One region of the Nitratireductor kimnyeongensis genome, then DNA from elsewhere that is predicted to be linked to it. Evidence: predicted binding sites of a transcription regulator. Region 1 holds the regulator's gene; the other holds the start of a gene.
What was found. The regulator LexA, encoded in region 1, represses DNA repair genes until DNA is damaged. The targets are predictions, from matches to a motif close to TGTTCNNNNTGTGTTCNG.

Region 1 (11,845 bases):
CCGGATGAACGCCGATCCCGACGACCACTTTGTCGGCCACGGTCAACGCACCCTTGAGCACGTCGAGATGGCCGTTTGTCAGAGGATCAAAGGATCCTGCATAGAAAGCTTTTCGCTCGGTCATGCCGTGCTTTTATCCGTCTTGTCAGGCAATGGCAATTCGCCAATCGCCCCTTATGAGCACGGGACGGAACCGTTCCCGCAGAGAAAAATGAACCCCAACTGAACGCGTTGTTCAACAGCGGTTTGAACCAGATCGGCTAACCAAGACACCAATGGCTACGGGAGCGCCGAGCCGGAGAATGAAACCAAATGGCGGCTCTCTACGTTACTAAGCCAAAAGGAGACAAGCCATGCTGATCTTTACGCTCGCTGCCGCCATGACCGTCGCGATGCTCATTGCAACAATCGTTGGCCTTCATGAAGAGGCCAGCCGCATCAAGCTGGAAAACCGCGTTCGCAGTTCCGCCAACCGCCGCTTCCACTAAACCGGAACCGGAGCGGCAACAGAGTCGACGACACCGCGAGGGGGTCACTCTGCAGCGCCATCTCCCTGTTCCGCACCCGCTTCACCGACCACATCGTCATCGGTTAGAGGACCTTCTTCCTCGTCAGTCTGTGTTTCCGATATGCGCTCCACAGAAACCACCTTCTCGCCCTTCGCGGTATTGAAGATGGTTACCCCCTTGGTCGCACGACTGGCGATACGAATTCCATCGACTGGCACGCGAATGACCTGCCCGGCATTGGATACGAGCATGATCTGATCGTCCTGCTCGACCGGAAACGCGGCAATCAGAGGCCCGATTTCATCAGTCTTTGCGACATCGGTGGCCCGAATGCCCTTGCCGCCACGTCCCGTCACACGGAAATCATAGCTGGATGAACGCTTGCCATAGCCCAGTTCGCTAACGGTGAGGACCATCTGCTCACGCGCCTTGAGCTCTTCGAACCGCTCGGTAGACAGGCTTTCCTCTTCACCGACGTCTTCGTTGGTGAGAGCCACCTCTTCGTCTTCGTCGGACACCTGACGCCGCTCTGCAGCGGCCTGTTTCAGATAGGCTGCCCGCTCGGCAGGGCTTGCATCCACGTGAGCGAGGATGGCCATGGATATGACCCGGTCGCCTTCAGAAAGATTGATGCCACGCACGCCGATGGAGTTTCGACCGGCAAAGACACGGACATCGGTTACGCAGAAGCGAATGCACTGCCCCGATGCTGCCGTTAGAAGCACGTCGTCATCTTCCGTACATGTGAAAACGCCAAGAATTTCGTCGTTGGGATCGTCCAGCTTCATGGCAATCTTGCCATTGCGGTTGACCTGCACGAAATCCGAAAGCTTGTTGCGGCGCACCGTTCCACGGGTCGTCGCGAACATCACGTCCAGCGCACCCCAGCTGTCCTCGTCCTCGGGAAGCGGCATGATCGTGGTGATGCTTTCGCCCTCTTCGAGCGGCAGCATGTTGCGCAGGAACTTGCCCACCGACTGCGGTGTTCCAATTGGCAGGCGCCAGACCTTTTCCTTGTAGACGATGCCGCGCGAGGAGAAGAACAGGATGGGCGTGTGCGTGTTGGCCACGAACAGACGCGTGACAAAATCCTCGTCCTTGGTGGACATGCCCGAGCGGCCCTTGCCGCCGCGCGCCTGTGCCCGATAGATCGAAAGGGGCACACGCTTGATATACCCCTTGCGCGTGACCGTGACGACCATTTCCTCGCGCTGGATCAGGTCCTCATCGTCAAGGTCAGCGCCACCTTCCGTGATCTCTGTCCGGCGAGGTGTGCCAAATTCGTCACGGACGGCAATGAGCTCATCCTTGACGATTTGCTGGATCCGAGCGCGCGATGCCAGGATTTCCAGGTAATCGCTGATTTCCGCGCCAATCTGATTCAACTCGTCGGCGATTTCATCGCGACCGAGTGCCGTCAGGCGCTGCAGACGCAGTTCGAGAATTGCGCGAGCCTGCTCTTCGGAAAGATTGTAGGTGCCGTCATCGTTGATCCGATGCCGCGGATCGTCGATCAGAAGGATCAGCGCTTCCACGTCAGCCGCTGGCCAGCGACGCTCCATCAATTGCTCACGCGCTGTCTGCGGATCCGGCGCATGGCGGATAAGCTTGATCACTTCATCGATATTCGCAACGGCAATGGCCAGGCCAACCAACACATGGGCGCGGTCTCGCGCCTTGCGCAGAAGATATTTCGTACGCCGACTGACGACATCCTCGCGGAAATATACAAAGGCCTTGAGCAGATCGAGCAGGTTCATCTGCTCCGGTTTGCCGCCATTGAGCGCGACCATGTTGGCACCGAACGAGGTCTGCAGGGGCGTAAACCGGTAAAGTTGGTTCAAGACCACGTCGGCAACCGCATCGCGCTTCAGTTCCACCACAACACGGTAGCCCTGGCGGTCACTTTCGTCTCGAATGTCAGAGATGCCCTCAATGCGTTTGTCGCGCACCAGTTCGGCCATCTTTTCGATCATCGAGGCCTTGTTCACCTGATAGGGAATCTCGGTGATCACGATGGCTTCGCGATCGTTGCGCGCCGGCTCGATCGCGACCTTGCCGCGCATCATGATGGAACCGCGACCGGTCTCATAGGCGCTGCGGATGCCGGATCGTCCGAGGATCAGGCCTCCGGTGGGGAAATCGGGGCCCGGAATCAGCTCCTGCAGCTCAGGCAGGCTGATGGCCGGATTGTCGATCATGGCCACGCAGCCATTGATGACTTCCGACAGGTTGTGTGGAGGAATGTTGGTCGCCATGCCGACGGCAATGCCGCCCGAGCCATTGACCAGGAGATTGGGATAGCGCGCCGGTAGAACCTTGGGTTCGCTGCCGGAGCCATCATACGTGTCCTGGAAATCGACCGTTTCCTTGTCGATATCCTCGAGAAGCTCGTGAGCCCCCTTCGTCAATCGCGACTCGGTATAGCGCATCGCAGCAGGCGGATCGCCATCGATGGAACCGAAATTGCCCTGTCCGTCGATCAGCGGCAGGCGCATGGACCAATGCTGAGCCATGCGCACGAGCGCATCGTAGATCGCCGCATCGCCATGGGGGTGATACTTACCCATCACATCGGCGACAGGACGTGCCGATTTCACATATTTGCGGTTCCAGTGATAACCGCTTTCGTGAGAGGCGTAGAGAATGCGCCGATGCACCGGCTTCAAACCGTCGCGCGCATCCGGGAGAGCGCGGCTCACGATAACGCTCATCGCGTAATCGAGATAGGAGCGCTGCATCTCCTCGATGATGGAAATCGGCTCGATATCGTCGGGCTCGCCCGGTCCGGTCGGCGTTGTCTGGTCAGTCAAATCGGATCACACACAAAATAAGGAATCACTGACTTCTTATATATGAAGCGCCATTGATTCTCCAATCGGAGCAGAGATTGGCGCCGAGGAAATCCAACGCAATTTCAGACGCATATGGGTGGTCTGTGAATGGCGTCGATGACAAATTGCCGCAGCATCCACACACACGCTGATAATCAGAGCTTTTCTGAAGCCTCCCAACTGGGTTAGACAGTCTCAAGGGAGGCCCCGATGGCAGGTTACGAGACCTTATTCAACGCGTTCGTCACACTGCTGGTCACCGTGGACCCACCGGGCCTGGCACCGCTCTTTCTCGCGCTGACGGTCGGGATGAATCGATCTGAGCGCAATCAGGTCGCCGTCCGGGCCGCAACTATCGGCTTTGCGGTCCTAGCCCTCTTTGGCGTGGCCGGCAGCGCCATACTTTCCGTGTTTGGTATCACGCTCCCGGCGTTCCGCGTCGCCGGCGGACTGCTCCTCTTCTTCATCGCTTTCGAAATGATCTTCGAACGTCGCCAGGAGCGGCATGAAAAGAGTGCTGAACGCGCAATCACCCGAGACATGATCCGAAACATCGCCGCATTTCCGCTGGCAATTCCCCTGATTGCCGGTCCAGGCGCGATCTCTGCCACCGTGCTTCTTTCCGGATCCTTCAGCGGCCTCGTCGGCACCGCAGCATTGCTGGGAATTCTTCTGACGACCATCGCCATTACCTATGCGGTGTTCACACTTGCAGACCGCGTCGACCATTTCCTCGGCGAGACAGGACGATCGATACTGACGAGACTTCTCGGTGTGATCCTTGCAGCTCTTGCCGTGCAGTTCGTAGCCGATGGCGCAAAGGCTCTGTTCAGCGCGCCGTGACGGCAGACGTCGAACGACAACACCGGGAGTTGCGGAACACAACTGGAACATATAGAGTATGTTCTGGTTTTGTTTTTAACTGATTCTCGGTGGCGCCCATGCTGACCCGCAAGCAGCACGAACTTCTCCTGTTCATCCAGGAGCGGCTGAAGGAGACTGGAATCCCGCCTTCATTCGATGAAATGAAGGAGGCGCTGGACCTTGCGTCGAAGTCGGGTATTCACCGGTTGATCACCGCTCTTGAGGAGCGCGGCTTTATCCGCCGGCTCCCCAACCGGGCTCGTGCCCTGGAGGTGTTGCGCCTGCCCGATTCGATTGCACCGGGCCTGAATGCCGGCGCACGCAAGTTTTCGCCCAGCGTCATTGAGGGCAGTCTCGGCAAAGCGCCTCCTGCCCCGCCCAAGCCGGCAGCAAGCAACGATGACGCCATTGCCGGTGTCGTGTCTGTGCCGGTCATGGGGCGCATTGCTGCGGGCGTTCCTATTGATGCCATTCAGCACCAGACCCATTCCATCGCCGTGCCTCCGGACATGCTGAGTGGGGGCGATCACTATGCGTTGGAGGTCAAGGGCGACTCGATGATCGAGGCCGGCATCTTCGATGGCGACACGGTGATTATCCGCGAAACCCAGACCGCCAATCCCGGCGAGATCGTCGTCGCCCTGGTCGATCAGGAAGAAGCGACCCTGAAACGTTTCCGTCGCAAGGGAGCGTCCATCGCCCTCGAAGCCGCCAATCCGGCTTATGAGACACGGATATTCGGTCCCGATAGGGTAAAGGTTCAGGGACGGCTGGTTGGCTTGATGCGGCGTTATTGAACCTGCTGGCGGAGGGGCGTCTGTTTTGCCTACCCCGCCTGGTTCCCTGTTTCATGAATGCGGCCAGGAGTTCGCTCAGGATCTCGCTTGGGCTGACGGGGTCACCTTCTTATAAAACAATCTTTGCAACACCTCTGGCAGCAGATCCGGCAGGTCTTCGGCGACCAATCCATACCCGAATGTTCGACCGCTTTCTGCATGAACCCACACCCCCGCACACGCCGCTTCAAAAGCCGGCATCCCTTGAGCCATCAGGCTTGCGATAATTCCCGACAGCACATCGCCAGATCCAGCGGTCGCCAAATGCGGGGTGGCATTCACATTGATTGCGGCCCGCCCGTCGGGTGCCGCCACGATCGTATCAAATCCCTTGAGCACAAGGGTTGCGCCCGATCGCTCGGCCGCTTCCTGGGCGCGCTGCACTTTGGAAACGCCTGTTCCGTCTTGAAGTTCGGGAAAAAGTCGGGCGAACTCGCCTTCATGCGGCGTGAGAACCACCTTGCCGGCGGAAGCCCTGATCATTCCAAAAAACACATCCGCCCGGTCACGAAAAGCAGTGATCGCGTCTGCATCGAAGACCAGCCCGCTCGCTTCAGTCGCCTGATCGAGAAGCGCGCGTGCGAAACTGCGCGTTCGCCCACCTGTGCCGGCACCTGGTCCCAGGAGGGCCCCGGAGGGTTTGCGGTCAACAAGAAATGCCTGCAACTCGCTCACCGTATCTGCTTTGCGCAACATGATCGACGTCAGATGCATAGCGTTGATCGAAAGCGCGTTGGCGGGCGAAAGCACTGTCACGGCACCTGCCCCCGCACGCGCCGCTGCGAGCGCTGAAAGTCTCGCTGCCCCGGTCGTGATGGCCCCACCGGATACCACCGCCACATGACCACGCGAATATTTGTGGGTGCCTGCGGTGATTTTCGGCCAGATTGGCCGCCACAACGGAGGCTGGTTTTCCCAAACCTTGCAGCCGACAGCATGAAGCGCACTGTCGGCAATGCCGATATCCGCTACGACAAGATCACCGCAAATTTGCCTCCCCGGCACGAGGAGATGTCCGCGCTTTTTACGAAAGAACGTGACAGTCAGGTCCGCTGAAAAGGCTGACCCGAGCGGCTTTCCGGTCAACCCGCATAAGCCGGTTGGCAGATCGATGGCAACCACAGCAAGCCCGCTATTGCTCACCTCTGCAATGATGGCGGCTTCCCCTCCTTCCACGGGGCGCTTCAGACCCGCACCGAACAATGCGTCAACCACGAGCCAAGCCCGTCTGGGTTGGAAGGCCGACAATGGCTCCGGCTTTACCGGGCAGTCGCCAAGCGCGAGCGCGGCATCGCTGCCCGTGGCCGGTCCGGCATCGGCGAAAACGCGAACCTCCAGACCTCGTTCAGCCAGGAGGCGCGCAACGACATAGCCGTCACCGCCATTGTTGCCGGGGCCGCACAAGACGAAGAAGCCTTCTGCCTCTGCATAGCGAGCGAGGATTTCGCCTGCCACCGCCGCGCCCGCATTCCTCATCAGACCATACCCGGCGTGCGGTCCGGGGGCGATGGCGGCACGGTCCACTCTGCCCATCTCTTCAGGCGTGACTACCTCCAAATGCATCACATTCTGCCGCTTTCTTCAGCGCATTGCATATTTTTTAAGCAGACTACACACTGTGTTGAGCACCGTGTCTGTTCATTGATGCTTCCCGGAGCGCCGCGCGCAACAAGTCACAGCCTGAAAACCCGTGTGATTATGCCTTTCGGGTGGCACAATGCAGCGATTGGCATGCTTCATGCAAGGCTCTAATCAGAGTTGGCATGTTTCGTGCTTTATTCGAACCGGAACAACAAGGGGGCGCGGGCTCACCGTTCCTGAACTCATTTGGAGGCCACCGAGGCATGAAAAAGGTCGAAGCGATCATCAAACCCTTCAAGCTCGACGAAGTGAAGGAAGCCCTTCAGGAAATCGGCCTTCAGGGCATCACCGTGATCGAGGCGAAGGGATTTGGGCGCCAGAAGGGGCACACCGAGCTCTATCGCGGGGCAGAATATGTCGTCGACTTTCTTCCGAAAGTGAAGATCGAAGTCGTTCTGCCCGACGAAACCGTGGATGCGGCGATCGAGGCGATCCGCAAGGCCGCCCAAACAGGCCGCATCGGCGACGGCAAGATTTTCGTGACGAATGTCGAGGAAGTCATCCGCATCCGCACCGGCGAAACCGGTGCCGACGCCGTTTGATCGGCATCCATTCTCTTTCCCGGAAAACCTTCGGGATCATCAGGCAAGACCATCGCAAATAGGAAGGCGAATATGACCACTGCACAAGACATCATGAAGCAGATCAAAGAAAACGACGTGAAGTTTGTCGATCTGCGCTTCACGGATCCCAAAGGCAAGCTGCAGCACGTCACCATGGATGTCTCCGCCGTGGACGAGGACATGTTCGCGGACGGCGTAATGTTCGACGGCTCGTCGATCGCCGGCTGGAAAGCCATCAACGAATCCGACATGGTTCTGATGCCGGAGACCGATACGGCTCACATGGATCCGTTCTTCGCCCAGTCGACCATGGCGATCTTCTGCGACATTCTCGATCCGATCTCTGGCGAGGCTTACAATCGCGACCCGCGCGGCACGGCAAAGAAGGCGGAAGCCTTTCTGAAGGCCGAAGGCATTGGCGACACCGTCTATGTCGGCCCGGAGCCGGAGTTCTTCATCTTCGACGACGTGAAGTATAAGGCCGACCCCTACAACACGGGTTTCAAACTCGATTCCAGCGAATTGCCGTCCAATGACGATGCGGAATATGAAACCGGAAACCTCGGTCACCGCCCGCGCGTAAAGGGTGGTTATTTCCCGGTTCCGCCGATCGATTCGGCACAGGACATGCGCTCGGAAATGCTGACGGTTCTCACCGAGATGGGCGTCATCGTCGAGAAGCATCACCACGAGGTTGGGGCGGCGCAGCACGAGCTGGGTATCAAGTTCGAAACGTTGCTGAAGAGCGCCGACAGCGTTCAGAAGTTCAAATACGGCGTCCATCAGGTTGCCAATGCCTATGGCAAGACAGCCACCTTCATGCCGAAGCCGATCTATGGCGACAACGGCTCTGGCATGCATGTGCACCAGTCGATCTGGAAGGACGGCAAGCCGACCTTCGCGGGCAATGAATATGCAGGCCTTTCGGAAAACTGCCTGTTCTATATCGGCGGTATCATCAAGCACGCCAAGGCGATCAACGCATTCACCAACCCGATCACCAACTCCTACAAGCGTCTGGTGCCGGGCTTCGAGGCTCCGGTGCTGCTTGCCTACTCGGCACGCAACCGCTCCGCGTCCTGCCGTATTCCTTTCGGTTCCTCGCCGAAAGCCAAGCGCGTCGAGGTCCGCTTTCCCGATCCGGGCGCAAACCCGTACCTCGCCTTTGCCGCTATGCTGATGGCAGGCCTTGACGGCATCAAGAACAAGATCCACCCGGGCCAGGCAATGGACAAGGACCTCTATGACCTGCCGCCGAAGGAGCTCAAGAAAGTGCCGACCGTCTGTGGCTCGCTCCGTGAAGCGTTGATGAGCCTCGACAAGGACCGCGGCTTCCTGAAAGCGGGCGGCGTGTTCGACGATGACCAGATCGACGCCTATATCGAGCTGAAGATGGCGGAAGTGCTGCGCTACGAAATGACGCCGCATCCCGTCGAGTTCGAGATGTACTACTCAGTCTAAATCGCTCCTCCCAAGGCGATTGCGGGGCCCCGTCCACGGACGGGGCCCTTTCTTGTTCAGCTTCCGGTGGGCTGATTTCGCCAAGCCTTCGCCAGTGCTGTCAGATCCGCGCGTTCACGAAACGCCCGCGTGACCTCTGAGAAAGCGAACCGGATCGAATTTTCGACAATCTCCCTGTCGTGACGCTTCAACTGGTCGGCGATGGGCGCCCATTTGAAGAGCGCTTTTGGGCTTTGGGAAAACGTGTCCCCGTCGACCGCGGCATTGTTCCAATGAACCTCGGCGATGCGCGCTTCGAAGGCGTCGCGCCATTGGTTCACGGTCTCAGGTTCAGGCAAAGCCTGATGGTGATGATCAAGCCCAAATTCGTGGCAATGGCGTGCAAGCGCCCTCGCCTCGTCCGTTTCGAAACCAGCTGCCGCTGCCACTTTCGACACCGTATGGATGACGAGGTCGGAAAGACATGCGGCAAAGACATGGACTTTCGCCACGTTGATGGACTGGATGAAGACTTCATCCTCGAACATGGAGGGGTAACGCGTGCCCATGCGTGCCTTCAGGTATCCGTAAAGCTTTTTCTGAGCGACGAACGAGGAGCGCGTGGCGTTGAAAGTGCAAAGCGCCTCCACCGTATTGATTGGCGCGTTGTCACGCCTGAAGGTGAGCCTAGCCGCGGCTTCTCGCAGATAGGCCATCCCCCTGGTCCAGGCAATTCCCATAAGACACATCCTCCTGTCATACGACCAATGTCTCGATTTTCATTGCTCAGAAGATGCCCAATGCTTGAGACATGCCATTGTGATTCCTAATCCACAGAACCGCAATGGCGGCAGTTAACGACTTTCGTCGCTGACGTTTTTAGGGAGGAGGACACCATGTCCGCTAATGACGCAGGTGATGTGAGGGATCGTTACTGGGCCAAAACCAGGAACCTGACAATCGTGGTTCTGGCCCTGTGGGCTTTCTTCTCACTTGTCGTTCCAGCAATGGTTTCGACACTCAATCAATTCACGTTTCTTGGCTTCCCCTTCGGCTTTTACATGATCGCCCAAGGTTCGCTGATCGCTTTTGTTGTCATCATCTGGGTGCAGAACTGGCGCCAAGATGCCATCGACGACGAGTTCGGCTTTGGCGAAGAAGAATAGGGAGGAACCGGTATGGCTTTGATTCAAGGACGGTTCATCGACAATATCGGCCGGGTATACGCGATATACACCGGTGGGTTCCTTGCCTTCATCCTGCTGATGGCGGTTCTGGAGCAATTAGGTGTGGGGGCCGACACGATCGGAATCCTGTTCGTCGCCTTCACCATCGCGATCTACGCCCTTATCGGCTGGCTTTCGCGCACCATGGAAGTGGACGCCTATTATGTAGCCGGGCGGCAGGTTCCTGCCGTTTACAACGGCATGGCGACCGCAGCCGACTGGATGTCCGGCGCATCGTTTGTCGCGCTTGCCGGTGGCGTCTATTTCGGCGGTTATGGCTATATGGCCTTCATCGTCGGCTGGACCGGCGGCTATGTGCTCGTCAACTCTCTGATGGCGCCATATCTGCGCAAGTTCGGCTGTTACACTGTGCCCGACTTCATCGGCACCCGGTACGGCGGCAATCTCGCCCGCCTCTGCGCCGTGATCGTCCTGGTCGTGGCGTCGTTCACCTATGTGACAGCGCAGATCAACGCCACAGGCACCATCGCAGCACGCGCGCTTCACATCCCGTTCTCCTATGGTGTCTGGTTCGGCCTTCTGGGCATCCTGCTATGTTCCATGCTGGGTGGCATGCGGGCCGTCACATGGACACAGGTGGCACAATACATCGTGCTGATCATCGCCTATCTCGTTCCCGTGATATGGATGTCGAATGCTCAGGGCTTTGGGATAATCCCGCACTTCACCTATGGCGAAGCGGCTGCAAACATGGCGAATTTCGAGGCTCAGTACGGTCTGAACCCGCCAGCCGAAGCCATTCCAGGTTTATCGGTGCTGACCACACCGCATACGGGTCCGGTGGGTGATTATGCGGAATGGAAATTCATCACGCTTGCCCTTTGCATGATGTGCGGCACGGCTTCCCTGCCCCACATTCTCATGCGTTACTTCACCACACCGACCGTTCGGTCGGCGCGCAAATCCGTGGCCTGGTCGCTGCTGTTCATCTTCCTTCTGTATTTTACGGCACCGGCTCTGGCGACACTCACAAAGCTGCAGCTTCTTGATCCGAATCTGCCCACCGCCATTATCGGCAAGCCTTTCGAGGAAGTGGCGTCGCTGGCATGGATCCAGAACTGGTCAAGCGTCGGCTTTCTTGCGATTGCCGACCAGAACGCCGATGGCATATTGCAACTGAACGAGTTCTTCATGCGGCCTGACATCGTCGTTCTGGCAACCCCGGAGATCGCTGGACTTCCCTATGTGATTTCCGGACTGGTTGCCGCCGGCGGAATGGCCGCGGCCATGTCGACTGCGGACGGTCTGCTCCTGGCAATAGCCAACGCACTCAGCCACGATCTATACTACAAGATCATCGATCCGAAGGCTGATACGGCGGTTCGACTCATCGTGGCCCGCATTCTGCTTCTGGGCATCGGCGCTCTCGGGGCGTTGATTGCTTCCCTGCAGCTTACGGGCATTTTGGGCGCGGTTGCCTGGGCCTTCTGCTTCGCCTGTTCGGGTCTTTTCTTCCCGCTCGCCCTCGGCGTGTGGTGGAAACGGGCAAACAGGCCGGGGGCAATCGCCGGCATGGCGGCAGGCTTCACGGCCGGCAGCCTCTATCTCTACTACGTCTACACTGGTGGCACGCCATGGTTCGGCCTTGACCATCTGCGCTTCGGCATTGTGGGAATGGCTGTCAGCCTGGTCTCGATGGTGGTCGTCACACTGCTGACGCCAGCTCCGGACGAGGAGATCCAGCGCATGGTAGAGGAGACTCGTGTGCCAACCGGTCCCGCCATTCTTTCAGACAAGCACTGATCACGCTAAGATCTGAGAAATGGGGGCGGGGCAACCCGCCCCCTCATCATGTCGGGAGAAAAACTACATGCAGGGAACGATGGCTGCATTTCCAATCTGGGTTCTGGCGCTCGACTACATTCTCGGCGTTATCATGTGGACGCTGATCGGACGCGCGGCCATGAGCAT
Region 2 (11,845 bases), 1.3 Mb from region 1:
GAAGGCCAGATTTCCGCCACGGGCACAACCGATGCGTTTATCTCCGGCGAGGCATCGGACGCCTTCAACCGCTATATAGGCGCGCGCCGCGAAATCAACTAAGCTCCAAGAAATGGATTCCCCTTTTGCAGCTTATGCGCTAGACGATGCCCTCGATGGGACATGATGCAATGCTGAGGGAACCAAAAGCGCGGCTGGCTGGTTGAGGCTGGTCATGCTTTGGACAAGATCAACCGGAAGGACATTCACTTGTCCAATCGAGCGCCCGCTACCATGAATTTCCTGCCGCCCGCGCGGTCATCGTCGCGCAAAACTGTCCTGGCCCTGACGCTCACCGCGCTCCTGTCCGGCTGCCAGATGATCCCGACCGATACGGGCAGTTTCATGCCGTCCTCCAACCCGGTCACCGTGGACACGGTGACACGCGGTGATCGGCTGGCTCGGCTGGCCCGCCAACAGCACCCGCGCATCCTGCAGACCTATGGCGGCGAATATTCCGACGCGAAGCTCGAGCGAATGGTGGCCAAGGTCGTCGGCTCGCTGACGTTGGACGAACAAAACACTGGCGCCGCCTATCGGATCACGATACTCAATTCACCGAACGTGAACGCTTTTGCCCTCCCCGGCGGCTATCTTTATGTCACACGCGGGCTTTTAGCGCTTGCCAACGATTCGGCGGAGCTTGCTGCTGTCCTGGCGCATGAAATGGCACATGTCACAGCCAATCATGGCATTGAGCGACAGAAACTCGAAGCGGAAGAAAAATTCGCTTCAAAAGTGGTGAATGAAGTGGTCGGCGGACGCGATCAGGCGGCTCAGGCCGCGCTGGTGCGCGGCAAACTGCGACTTGCCCAGTTCTCCCGCAATCAGGAACTTGAAGCTGATCGCATCGGTATCCAGACAACCGCCCATGCTGGGTTTGACGCCTTCGCGGCGGCACGCTTTCTCCAGGCGATGGATGCTTATCAAGGCTTTCGCAGCATCAGCGGCGCGACCGATGCCAGCCTCGACTTTCTGGCAAGTCACCCAAATGCGCCGCGCCGTATCGAGCTCGCGCAGCGCCATGCCCGCGAACTGCAGCAACCCAACGCGGCAGGGACGAGGGATCGCGAAGCCTTCCTTGCCGGCATTGATGGCATGATCTATGGCGATTCTCCGGAAGAGGGTTTCGTCCGCGGACGCGACTTTCTTCATCCGGGGCTGGGCGTCGCCTTCCGTGTACCGCAGGGGTTCATCATCGACAACTCGGCAAAGGCTGTTACCGCCGTCGGACCTGAAGACATTGCGGTCCGTTTTGATGGCGCCACCGTTCCGCAGGGTACATCCCTGACAGATTACCTGACGAGTGGATGGGTGGCCGGTTTGGAGCCTGAAACAATCCGAACTCTGACCATCAACGGCTATCCGGCTGCCAATGGTCGCGCGAGCGCCGATGGATGGCAGTTTGATGTCACGGTGATCCGCTCGGGCGGGCAGGTTTATCGCCTGCTGACCGCCGCGCCCGCAACGAGCGGAGACCTCGAGAGGGTTGCAAATTCAGTCGGTCAAAGCTTCCGTGTACTAAATCAGGCGGAGCGTGCAGCACTCACACCTCTGCGGATCCGCGTGGTCACTGTTCAACCTGGCGAGACGCTGGCTTCCCTGGCCGCGCGCATGCGTGGGGTGGATCGGAAAGTGGAGCTTTTCCGGCTGCTGAACGCTCTTGGTCCCGGTGCGTCACCTGCAGCGGGCACCAGGGTGAAAATCGTCACTGATCAATAGCACTTCACGCACCCAAGGGCGCTGCATAGGCTCAGGCTGCTCCGCCAAGAAGTGCAGGATGCTCGCGCACAAGCACGCTGCGCAACTTTTCGATCGCCCTGCTTTCGATCTGGCGTACCCGTTCCTTCGAAATCCCCAGCGCGGTGCCGAGCGCCTCGAGTGTTGCTCCTTCGTCTGACAGACGACGCTCACGTATGATCTGAAGTTCGCGCCGATCCAGAATGTCGAGAGCCTTGGAGAGCCAGACTGCCCGGCGCTCGCCATCTATCATGTGTTCTACGGTTTCATCCACTGGATCGTCATCAGAAGGTATGAATTCCATCCGCTCTGCAGAAGCCTCTCCTTCGTCGCGCATCGGCGCATTTAGTGAGAGGTCAGGCCCGGACAGCCTTGCATCCATCATCGCCACATCAGCCGGCGAGACACCGAGAAGCTTGGCCGCCTCTTCATGTATTTCGCCAGAGGTCCCCATACTCTTCTGCAGCTTTGCCTTCAGGCGGCGAAATTTGAAGAAAAGCGCCTTCTGGGCGGAACTCGTTCCACCGCGAACGATCGACCAGTTGCGCAAGACGTAGTCCTGCATTGAAGCTCGTATCCACCATGTCGCATATGTTGAAAAACGCACGCCGCGCTCGGGATCAAATCGAGCCGCAGCCTCCAGCAACCCGATATGGCCTTCCTGTATGAGGTCAGCCATTGGAAGACCGAAATTTCGGAAACGGGCCGCCATGGCGATGACAAGCCGCATGTGTGATACGGTCAGTTGATGAAGTGCCTGTTGATCTTGCTTTTTCGACCAGCGCTTCGCCAGATCTTGTTCTTCTTCCAACGCCAGATATGGCGCTTTCATCGCATTTTGGATCAGTTTGCGTTCAGCCCGGTCTTGCATCATGCACTCCCGCGTTACCGCCCGCGACCTCCCACTAAAGGAATGCGAGCCACCAAGCCCATGCGCATCAGCTTCGCGCATGTGCCGTTAAAACGTTCAAAGCGTCGTTGACGCCCCGTTCAAACATTCACGGCCACGCCAATTGCGGACGTCTCGCAGACTTTGAAAGAGCCTCCTGAAGAACCACCGTAAAACGAGGTTCCGCAGAGCCCGGCCACCAGACATCACTTAAAGTAACGAGTCGGAAACAGAAAAAGTTCCAGCAGGGAGCCGGCAGGACTCCGAACAACAAAAAACCCGGCTGAAAAGCCGGGTTTTTTTATAATCCGTTAGAGAGCGCGTTTATGCCGCCTCATCCTTCTCAGCTTCCTCATTGTCAGCCTTCGCGCCACGGCGCGGGCCCTTGTTGAGGTTTGTCTCGATCAGGCGCACGGCTTCCGTCTCCGACATGCGGTTGACGGCCGCGATCTCGCGCGCCATGCGGTCGAGTGCAGCTTCATAAAGCTGACGTTCTGAATAGGACTGCTCCGGCTGATTGTCGGCACGGTAAAGATCACGCACGACTTCCGAAATGGAGATCAGATCGCCCGAATTGATCTTTGCATCATATTCCTGCGCGCGGCGCGACCACATGGTGCGCTTGACGCGAGCACGGCCCTGAACAACTTTGAGCGCACGGTCGACATAGTCGGTCTCCGCAAGCTTGCGCATGCCAATAGACGTTGCCTTGGCAACCGGCACCTTGAGGCGCATCTTGTCTTTCTGAAAATCGATGACGAACAATTCCAGCTTGTGACCGGCGACTTCCTGCTCTTCGATCGTAACGATCTGCCCGACACCATGCGCCGGATACACGATATATTCGCCAGTTTTGAAGCCCTGACGCTGCGCCGATTTCTTCTGCTGGGTGGTCATCCGCCTAACACTCCTGTTCTAGTGGGGCATGCCGGAACCGCCTCGCCTCGACGATACCCTGTGCCCATACGCCTGCCGGCTTTTTTTGGACGCATGAAAGATTTCGAGCTCTGGGAAAGGGTGACAGCCCTGCACCGAAGGCCCGCCACGCAAACCAATACACCCTGACCCAGATAGCCCCGGTCCGGATTTTGAGCCCCACCTTTCAGTGATTAGTCTGTGTGCGCCATCAAAAGACGTGTTGTCACCGGCATGATTTTACGAAGCTACCACAAAAAGCCGATAGAATCAAGAATTTGACGCATGTGCGAAGATGTCGCGGCAGAATCCTGCGCGAACGCCCCGTCTTTCAGCATTATGCCCCGCGGACGAAAACCGCGCTCAATCCCCTTCGCCAGGCTCCGGCGAAAAGTACTGCTCCAGCTTGTTCTCGACACCGTCAAATTCCTTGGCGTCTGCCGGAGGCTCTTTCTTGGCAGTAATGTTGGGCCATTTTTCGGCATATTCGGAATTGAGCTGAAGCCAGCTATCCAGGCCCGGCTCAGTGTCTGGCTTGATCGCCTCTGCCGGGCATTCCGGTTCACAGACACCACAATCGATGCACTCATCCGGGTGGATGACGAGCATGTTTTCACCCTCATAGAAACAATCTACCGGACAAACCTCTATACAGTCCATGTACTTGCACTTGATGCAATTGTCGGTGACGATATAGGTCATAGGTGCTCTCGGCTGACAGCTTCTTGGAATGTCGAGTGGTGAGGTATCGCCTTTGAAGGGCGGTTGCAAGGCCCGTTATTGCGCTGCAATCGTCGCAGGCGAAATCCCATTCCTACCGTTCGAGACCTGACTTCGGCTTCATCCATCGTCGCGCCACCGATCCAGAGCGCGACGTTCCTTTTTGGTCGGGCGCCCGGCCCCCAAATCGCGCTTTGGTGTCATCGTCGCCGCCACGATCTCCTTCGGCAGTGCAGGTGGCGTCATGTCCTCGTAGAGTGTACGCGCCTCTTCAGCGGGGCCGCGCCGCGCTCCAGGCGCGAGAACACGGTACACGAGGACACGCCGGTCGAGAGAAATGGTGAGCACGTCGCCCACCTTGATCTGGTAGGCGGCCTGCTCAATCTTGTTGCGGTTCACGCGCACTCTTCCGGCCTGAGCGAGTTTGGCGGCGAGTGAACGTGATTTTACCACTCGTGCAAAGAACAGCCACTTATCAATGCGCTGCCGTTCTAAAACCGTCCCGCTCATTGCATGGGCTACTTTTTCAACTGATCTTTCAGTGCAGCTAGCTTGGCAAAGGGCGAATCCGGATCGACCCGTGCCGGCCGCTCCTCGCGTTGACGGAGCTGAGCGCCCTTGCGCTTGAAGTTCTGCTTGTCACCGTCCTTACGCGCAGGCTTGCCGCGCTTTTGGGCGCCGTCGCGCTCCTGACGCCCTCGCCCCTGCTGACGCTGATTTGCCTTGCCCGCGCCATGACGCTTGCGCCCGTCAAAACGAGCTTGCCGCCAGATAAGAACCAGCTTGGGCTCCTCCTCTTCGCTGACTGCCTTTTCGGCCTGAGCCTCGGGATCGAGGACTTCAGCCGCCGCCTCAGGCTTTTCATCCGCGTGGTGCTCAATAGCAGCTGCCGCGGTTTCTGCAGACGTGGCCGCTACGACAGCCTCCCCCTCTGCTCCGCCCTTTGGCTGGGCGGCAACCACTTCGGCTTGCGTGGCAGTTTCCGCACTCTCGGCCACAGCCTCGGCGGGCTCGGCATCCTCAACCTTCTGAGCGGCATCCTTTTCCACAGCCGCCTCGTCCAGCGCCCTCAGATGTGCGGCCACCTCTTCGGCTGACTTTGGCTCTCCACGATAGCCCAGCCCCTTGAGGATTGCTTCCATATCATCAGCGGTCGCACCAAGAATGGACATCATTGCCGGCGTGACCACAAAGGCAGCGCCGTCATAACCACCTTCCGGCCGCGCGCCCGATCCCGGCTTCCACGACAGCGCGGGACGAATGAGGTCTGCAAGACGCTCAAGAATATCGACACGCACCGCACGGCGTCCAAGATTGCGATAACCGGCAAGACCGTAAAACGCTTTCTCAAATGCCGGATCGGTGACAATGGACGTCCGCCCCGCGGCAAGCGCATTCACCACATCGCCATAGCCCGGCTTGTCCTTGGCATCGTTCTTCAGCGCCCAGAGAAGCGACAGCAGACCCGCCGGCGCCGGCTTGATCAGCGCCGGGACAAAGATGTGGTACGCGCCGAAGCGCACACCCAAACGGCGGAGCGAAGCACGTGCATCCTGATCCAGAGCGCGCACATCTTCGGCCACGGTGCGGCGGTTAAGAACACCAAAATTCTCGGCAAGCTGGAAGGCGATCCCACGCGCCATCCCCGACAGACTTTCCGTATCGCGCAGATCAACCAATGGCTTCAAGAGCGATTCAACCTGGTAGGTCACAAAGCGCTCGGCACGGGCGGCAACCTTGTCGCGCGCGGGTCCGGTCAACTGCTCGTCGGCCAGCAGAACGATGCGCGGCTTCAGCGCATCCTCACCGGCCACAAGGGTGGCAATAGGCTGCCCCAGCCAGCGTAGCAGGCCATCGGAGTCCAGCGCCAAATCTCCATTACCCGAGGAAGCAAAACGCTCCGCGCGGGTTTCAAACTCGGCCGCGAGCGCTTTCTGCGCCGCTGCCTTGACGGCCCGGGCGTCTTCGCCTTCCGCTGAACGGTCGGCAGTAAAGCGGAACCCTAGCATCTCACCAACATGGTGCCCCTCGACAAGGACTTCGCCAACGGGACTGATTTCTGCTTCCGGCATTGCATTCTCTCTCAGGCGCTTCATGAGCACGGAAGTCCTGCGGTCCACAAAGCGTTTCGTCAATCGCTCATGCAACGCATCGGACAAACTGTCCTCAATCTCTCGTGTTTTCTCTTGCCAGTGTGTCGCGTCGGCCAACCATCCGGGTCGATGCGAGACAAATGTCCATGTGCGGATCTGGGCGATCCGCTGTGATAAAGTGTCGATGTCCCCCTCGGTGGACGAGGCGCGTTTGACCTGTTCAGCCATATAGTCTTCATCGACATGGCCCATTCGCGCCAGATCAGAAAAGACTGCACCAACAATTTCCGCGTGCTGGGCCGGTGCGATGCGCCGGTAATCGGGCAGCACGCAGGCTTCCCACAGTAGCCCGACACGTTCGCGCCCCTCCGCCAACTTGCGAATATCTTCATCGCGCGACAGGAATTCGAGCACTTTTGCATCCGCAGCAGGCAGTGCGCGGGTGAGCCCCTCAACCGGAGGAGGCGTATCAAGAGATGCTTTCAGCGTGTCGAGGCTGGAAAAGTCAAACGCTGCGGTGCGCCATTGCAGCACCCTGACCGGATCAAATTCATGCGCCTCAATGCGATGGACGAGTTCATCGGCAAGCGGATCCACCTGGCCTGTCACACCAAACGTGCCGTCCCGCAAATGACGGCCTGCACGTCCGGCGATCTGGCCCAGCTCTGCCGGATTGAGATCGCGATACTGGAATCCATCGAACTTGCGGTTCTGCGCAAAGGCAACGTGATCGACATCGAGATTGAGCCCCATGCCGATTGCATCCGTCGCCACGAGATAATCGACATCGCCGGATTGATAGAGCGCCACCTGAGCGTTCCTGGTGCGCGGGCTCAATGCGCCAAGCACCACGGCGACACCGCCACGTTGGCGGCGGATCAATTCGCCAATCGCGTAAACCTCGTCAGAGGAAAACGCTACAATCGCCGAGCGGCGAGGCAACCGGGTGATCTTGCGTGAGCCGGAATAGGTGAGGACCGACATTCGCGGCCTGGTGATGACGGAAAGGCCCGGCAGAAGCTTTTCCAGAATGCCGCGCATTGTACCGGCACCAAGCAGCAGCGTCTCCTCGCGTCCACGCAGGTGCAAAATACGGTCGGTAAAGATATGCCCACGCTCGAGATCGGCGGCAAGCTGCACTTCATCAATGGCAACGAAGGCCACATCCGCCTCGCGTGGCATCGCCTCCACCGTACAAACGGAGAAGCGCGCTCCGGGCGGCGAGATTTTTTCCTCACCGGTGATCAGGGCCACATGCTGTTCGCCCACCTTAGCAACCACGCGCGTATAAACCTCGCGCGCCAAAAGGCGCAGTGGGAGGCCGATGATGCCGCTCGAATGCGCCACCATCCGCTCAATGGCGAGATGCGTCTTGCCCGTATTGGTGGGGCCGAGGATGGCTGTGACGTTGCGCCCCGATAGTGACCGGGGACTGGCGTTCTGATTCTGGAAATTCATAGGGCCCGGAAAGCCGTCTACCTCAGCGAAAAAAGGCGAGCACACGGGTTAGCACGCTTTGCCTCCGCATTCCAAGGCAAGACTGACACTCCGCCGACAAAGGCTGCCAAAACGGTCGCGGAATCGATAGTCCTGTTAAGGTTTGGAACGAGACTGGAACGAATCAGCGACGAATCACTGACTTCCAACGTTTCCTGCTTTGTTCACCCCCACATACTGTGCCATGCAAAGCGACGTCACCTAGATGCTGAATCGGTGCGTCATACAACTGGTGGGAAATCTGCGGTGAGCGTTAACTTTTGAACGGCAAGCCGAAGAGCGTACTTCTCCCCTCCGAACAAACATAAGATTTTGTTAGGAAAATTTGCAGAACCGTTAACGGTCCCCCGGCACATCAAAGAGTATCGAGTTAACACTTCGACCAAACCCGGAACGAATCGGCGACGAATCAGTGATATCGGAATGTTCTTGATATGTTCACCCCTACATCTGGTGTTTTCCACCACCTTTCGACAGATAAGGAACAGCTTATCCACAGACAGGAAACGACAGGATGAACGCCGCGTTAAACAAATTGTTTCAATTCGGCACAGAAGCAGGCGAAACACGGCGCGCGCTTTTCTCTCAACGCCCGGGGAATCAGGCGCACATCACGGCAGTTCTTTCTTCAGACGAAGTACTGTCCACCATTGACGGTCAATGTCGACCCGGTCACGAAACCGGCGTCGTCCGACACCAGAAACATGACAGACCTCGCGATCTCTGAGGCCTCGCCCAACCGCCCCACCGGGATCTGAGCAATGATTTTCTCGCGCGCGGTTTCTGGGACGGCCATCACCATGTCGGTGGCGATATAACCCGGGCAAATCGCGTTTACCGTCACGTTGAACCGGGCGCCCTCCTGGGCCAGCGCTTTGGTGAAACCGATTTCGCCTGCTTTTGCCGCCGAATAATTGGCCTGTCCCATCTGGCCCTTCTGGCCGTTAATGGAAGAGATATTGACGATCCGGCCGAACCTGCGTGAACGCATGCCGGCAAAAACCTGATGCGTCATGTTGAAGACGCCGTTGAGATTGACATCGACAACCTCGCGCCAGTCTTCCACCGTCATCTTGTGAAACATCACATCGCGTGTGATTCCAGCATTGTTGACCAGAACGTCGACCGGGCCGAGGTCGGCCTCGATCTTCCCCACACCTTCGGCACACGCATCGTAATCGGCAATCGACCATTTGTAGGCGGCAATACCGGTTTCCTTGGCAAACCGCGCTGCCGCCTCGTCATTGCCCGCATAATTTACCGCGACCTGATAGCCTGCTTCCTTAAGAGCTGTTGCTATTGCCGCACCGATGCCACGGGTCCCACCGGTAACAAGTGCCGTCTTCATGCAGGTCGCCTCCCTGAAAATGAACTGTCCCCTCCGCCTTCGCCCCGTTGTGCCTGAGCGATAAGCCGGCTGGCGCGCGGCGTCTACCACCGCGCGCCGGCAAACAATCTACAGCGCTTCCACGCACATGGCGACGCCCATTCCGCCGCCAATACACAGCGTTGCGAGACCCTTTTTGGCGCCACGACGCCGCATCTCGAAAGCAAGCGTATTGAAGACGCGGGTGCCCGAAGCCCCGATCGGATGACCAATGGCGATCGCACCGCCATTCACGTTCACGATCTCCGGGTTCCAACCCATATCCTTGTTGACGGCACAGGCTTGTGCGGCAAATGCTTCATTGGCTTCGACCAGGTCGAGATCTTCCGCCTTCCAGCCAGCCTTTTCCAGTGCACGACGCGAGGCAGGGATCGGCCCCGTACCCATGATCGCGGGATCGACACCTGCCGTCGCCCAGGAGGCAATGCGTACGAGCGGCGTCAAACCACGGCGCTCCGCCTCACTTTCGCGCATGAGAACCACCGCGGCAGCACCGTCATTGATGCCGGATGCATTGGCTGCCGTCACGGTGCCCTCCTTGTCGAAGGCCGGGCGCAGCTTCTGCATCCCCTCGAGCGTTGCGCCATGGCGGATGTATTCATCTTCGGAGACGATGGTTTCACCCTTGCGGCTCCTCACGGTCACCGGCACGATCTCGTCCTTGAAGCGCCCGGCCTTCTGAGCGGCCTCCGCCTTATTCTGCGACGCCAGCGCGAAGGCGTCCTGCTCCTCACGCGTGATCTGAAACTGCCGCGCCACATTCTCCGCCGTGATGCCCATATGATAGCCGTTGAAGGCGTCCCAAAGGCCGTCGCGGATCATCGTGTCGATCATGGCATAATCACCCATCTTCACACCGGCACGCAGATATGCGCAATGCGGCGAGAGCGTCATGGATTCCTGCCCGCCGGCCACGATGATGTCGGCATCGCCGGTTGCAATCTGCTGCATGCCGATGGCGATGGTGCGCAAGCCCGAACCACAGACCTGATTGAGCACCCAGGCCGTTGTCTCCTTCGGCAGGCCAGCGGCGATCGACGCCTGTCGCGCCGGATTTTGCCCCTGCCCCGCGGTGAGAACCTGCCCCAGAATGACTTCATTCACCTCCTCCGCTGCCACGCCAGCGCGCGAAAGCGCTTCCTTGATGGCAGTGGCGCCCAGTTCGTGCGCTGGCACAGTGGCAAAAGCTCCGTTGAAGGAACCAACCGGGGTCCGAGCGGCGCTGGCGACGACGATGGCTTCAGTTGTCGACATGAAGGCTTCTCCCTAACAAAGGCGATATGCAAAATGCGCAGCCCGCACAACGGACTGACCTTGTCCGCATTTGTCGCGGCTAATAAGTTAGGAGTCAAACGGTAGTGTGCACCGCAACAACTGTTGCACTCCGCTGAAGAAAAGCGGCCGCGTCTTCGCCACTGCGAAAACCGCTTTCATTCGAGCGGATTTTGCGCATATCCTGCCCCTGGTCCTTGAATCCAAGGCATCGTTTTTCCAGGTCGACGGAAGAGACGACCGTATTCGATGCCATAGACACCGTGCTACGGGGAGGTCAGTAATGCCAGCCAAGGACGACCCGATCGTCATCAAGAAATACGCCAATCGCCGTCTCTACAATACCGGCACCAGCACCTATGTGACGCTGGAAGATCTCGCTGAAATGGTGAAACGCGATGAAAACTTTGTCGTGCAGGACGCGAAGTCCGGCGACGACATCACCCATTCGGTTCTCACCCAGATCATTTTCGAACTGGAGAACGACCGCAACGGCCAGAACATGTTACCCGTTTCTTTCTTGCGCCAGCTCATCGCCTTTTACGGCGATCAGATGCAGATGGTTGTTCCAAGCTTCCTCGAACAATCCATGATGGCCTTCTCGAAAGAGCAGGAGCGCATGCGTGAGCAGATGAACAAGGCCTTTGGGACCTCCTCAATAGACATGATTGGCATGTCGGCTCCGATGAAAATGGTGGAAGAGCAGACGCGCCGAAACATCGAGATGTTTCAAAATGCCATGCGCATGTTCACACCGATGCCTGGTGCTTCGGAGCAACCCGCAGCTCCGGAAAGGGACGCGGGCAATGACACACACCGTTCCGACGATCTCAAAGATTTACGTGAGCAGATCGCGGCCATGCAGCGCAAGATTGATTCAATGGGCGATTCCTAACCTGAAGCTCCTCCCCATCTGCCCCCCCTTCGGCTGCACGATATGACCGATCCCATTCGCGAGCGGCACTCTATGCTTTCAGGCCTGAGGCCGGTGCTGAGTGAAGGCGTCTATGTTTTCTGCACCGCCCGCCAGGATACCGCTGGAGAACTCCTTAAGGACGCCCTCGGCGCTTTCAAGGAAGAGGAAGGGGTGACGCTTGTCCTCTCCCTCGAACAGGCCAGAGCACATGGCTTTGACACAGACATGCCGATGCGCCGGATCGTTCTTAACGTCTATTCGGCGCTCGACGGTGTGGGACTAACCGGGTCCGTCGCCACGGCGCTGGCAGAGAAGAATATCCCCTGTAATATGATCGCCGCTTTTCATCACGACCATATCTTCGTGCCCGAGAAGCT

Region 2: KW403_RS05795 (helicase-related protein) is a predicted target of LexA. The motif match lies at 7,998-8,015, and genes of this name have one in related genera.

Annotation. Positions count from the first base shown of each region.
Region 1 covers NZ_CP078143.1:3,739,133-3,750,977, forward strand. Annotated here, with positions in the region: gene coaD (pantetheine-phosphate adenylyltransferase) at 1-124, opposite strand, end outside; gene KW403_RS19465 (hypothetical protein) at 354-488, shown strand; gene gyrA (DNA gyrase subunit A) at 533-3,322, opposite strand; gene KW403_RS17760 (MarC family protein) at 3,554-4,186, shown strand; gene lexA (transcriptional repressor LexA) at 4,285-5,004, shown strand; gene KW403_RS17770 (NAD(P)H-hydrate dehydratase) at 5,080-6,606, opposite strand; gene KW403_RS17775 (P-II family nitrogen regulator) at 6,888-7,226, shown strand; gene glnA (type I glutamate--ammonia ligase) at 7,299-8,708, shown strand; gene KW403_RS17785 (hypothetical protein) at 8,765-9,403, opposite strand; gene KW403_RS17790 (DUF4212 domain-containing protein) at 9,584-9,853, shown strand; gene KW403_RS17795 (sodium:solute symporter family protein) at 9,866-11,677, shown strand; gene KW403_RS17800 (YggT family protein) at 11,745-11,845, shown strand, end outside.
Region 2 covers NZ_CP078143.1:1,223,563-1,235,407, forward strand. Annotated here, with positions in the region: gene thiQ (thiamine ABC transporter ATP-binding protein) at 1-102, shown strand, start outside; gene KW403_RS05770 (M48 family metalloprotease) at 274-1,761, shown strand; gene KW403_RS05775 (RNA polymerase factor sigma-32) at 1,793-2,650, opposite strand; gene KW403_RS05780 (CarD family transcriptional regulator) at 2,993-3,565, opposite strand; gene fdxA (ferredoxin FdxA) at 3,947-4,285, opposite strand; gene KW403_RS05790 (RNA-binding S4 domain-containing protein) at 4,424-4,813, opposite strand; gene KW403_RS05795 (helicase-related protein) at 4,822-7,854, opposite strand; gene phbB (acetoacetyl-CoA reductase) at 8,522-9,241, opposite strand; gene KW403_RS05805 (acetyl-CoA C-acetyltransferase) at 9,350-10,534, opposite strand; gene phaR (polyhydroxyalkanoate synthesis repressor PhaR) at 10,836-11,447, shown strand; gene KW403_RS05815 (ACT domain-containing protein) at 11,490-11,845, shown strand, end outside.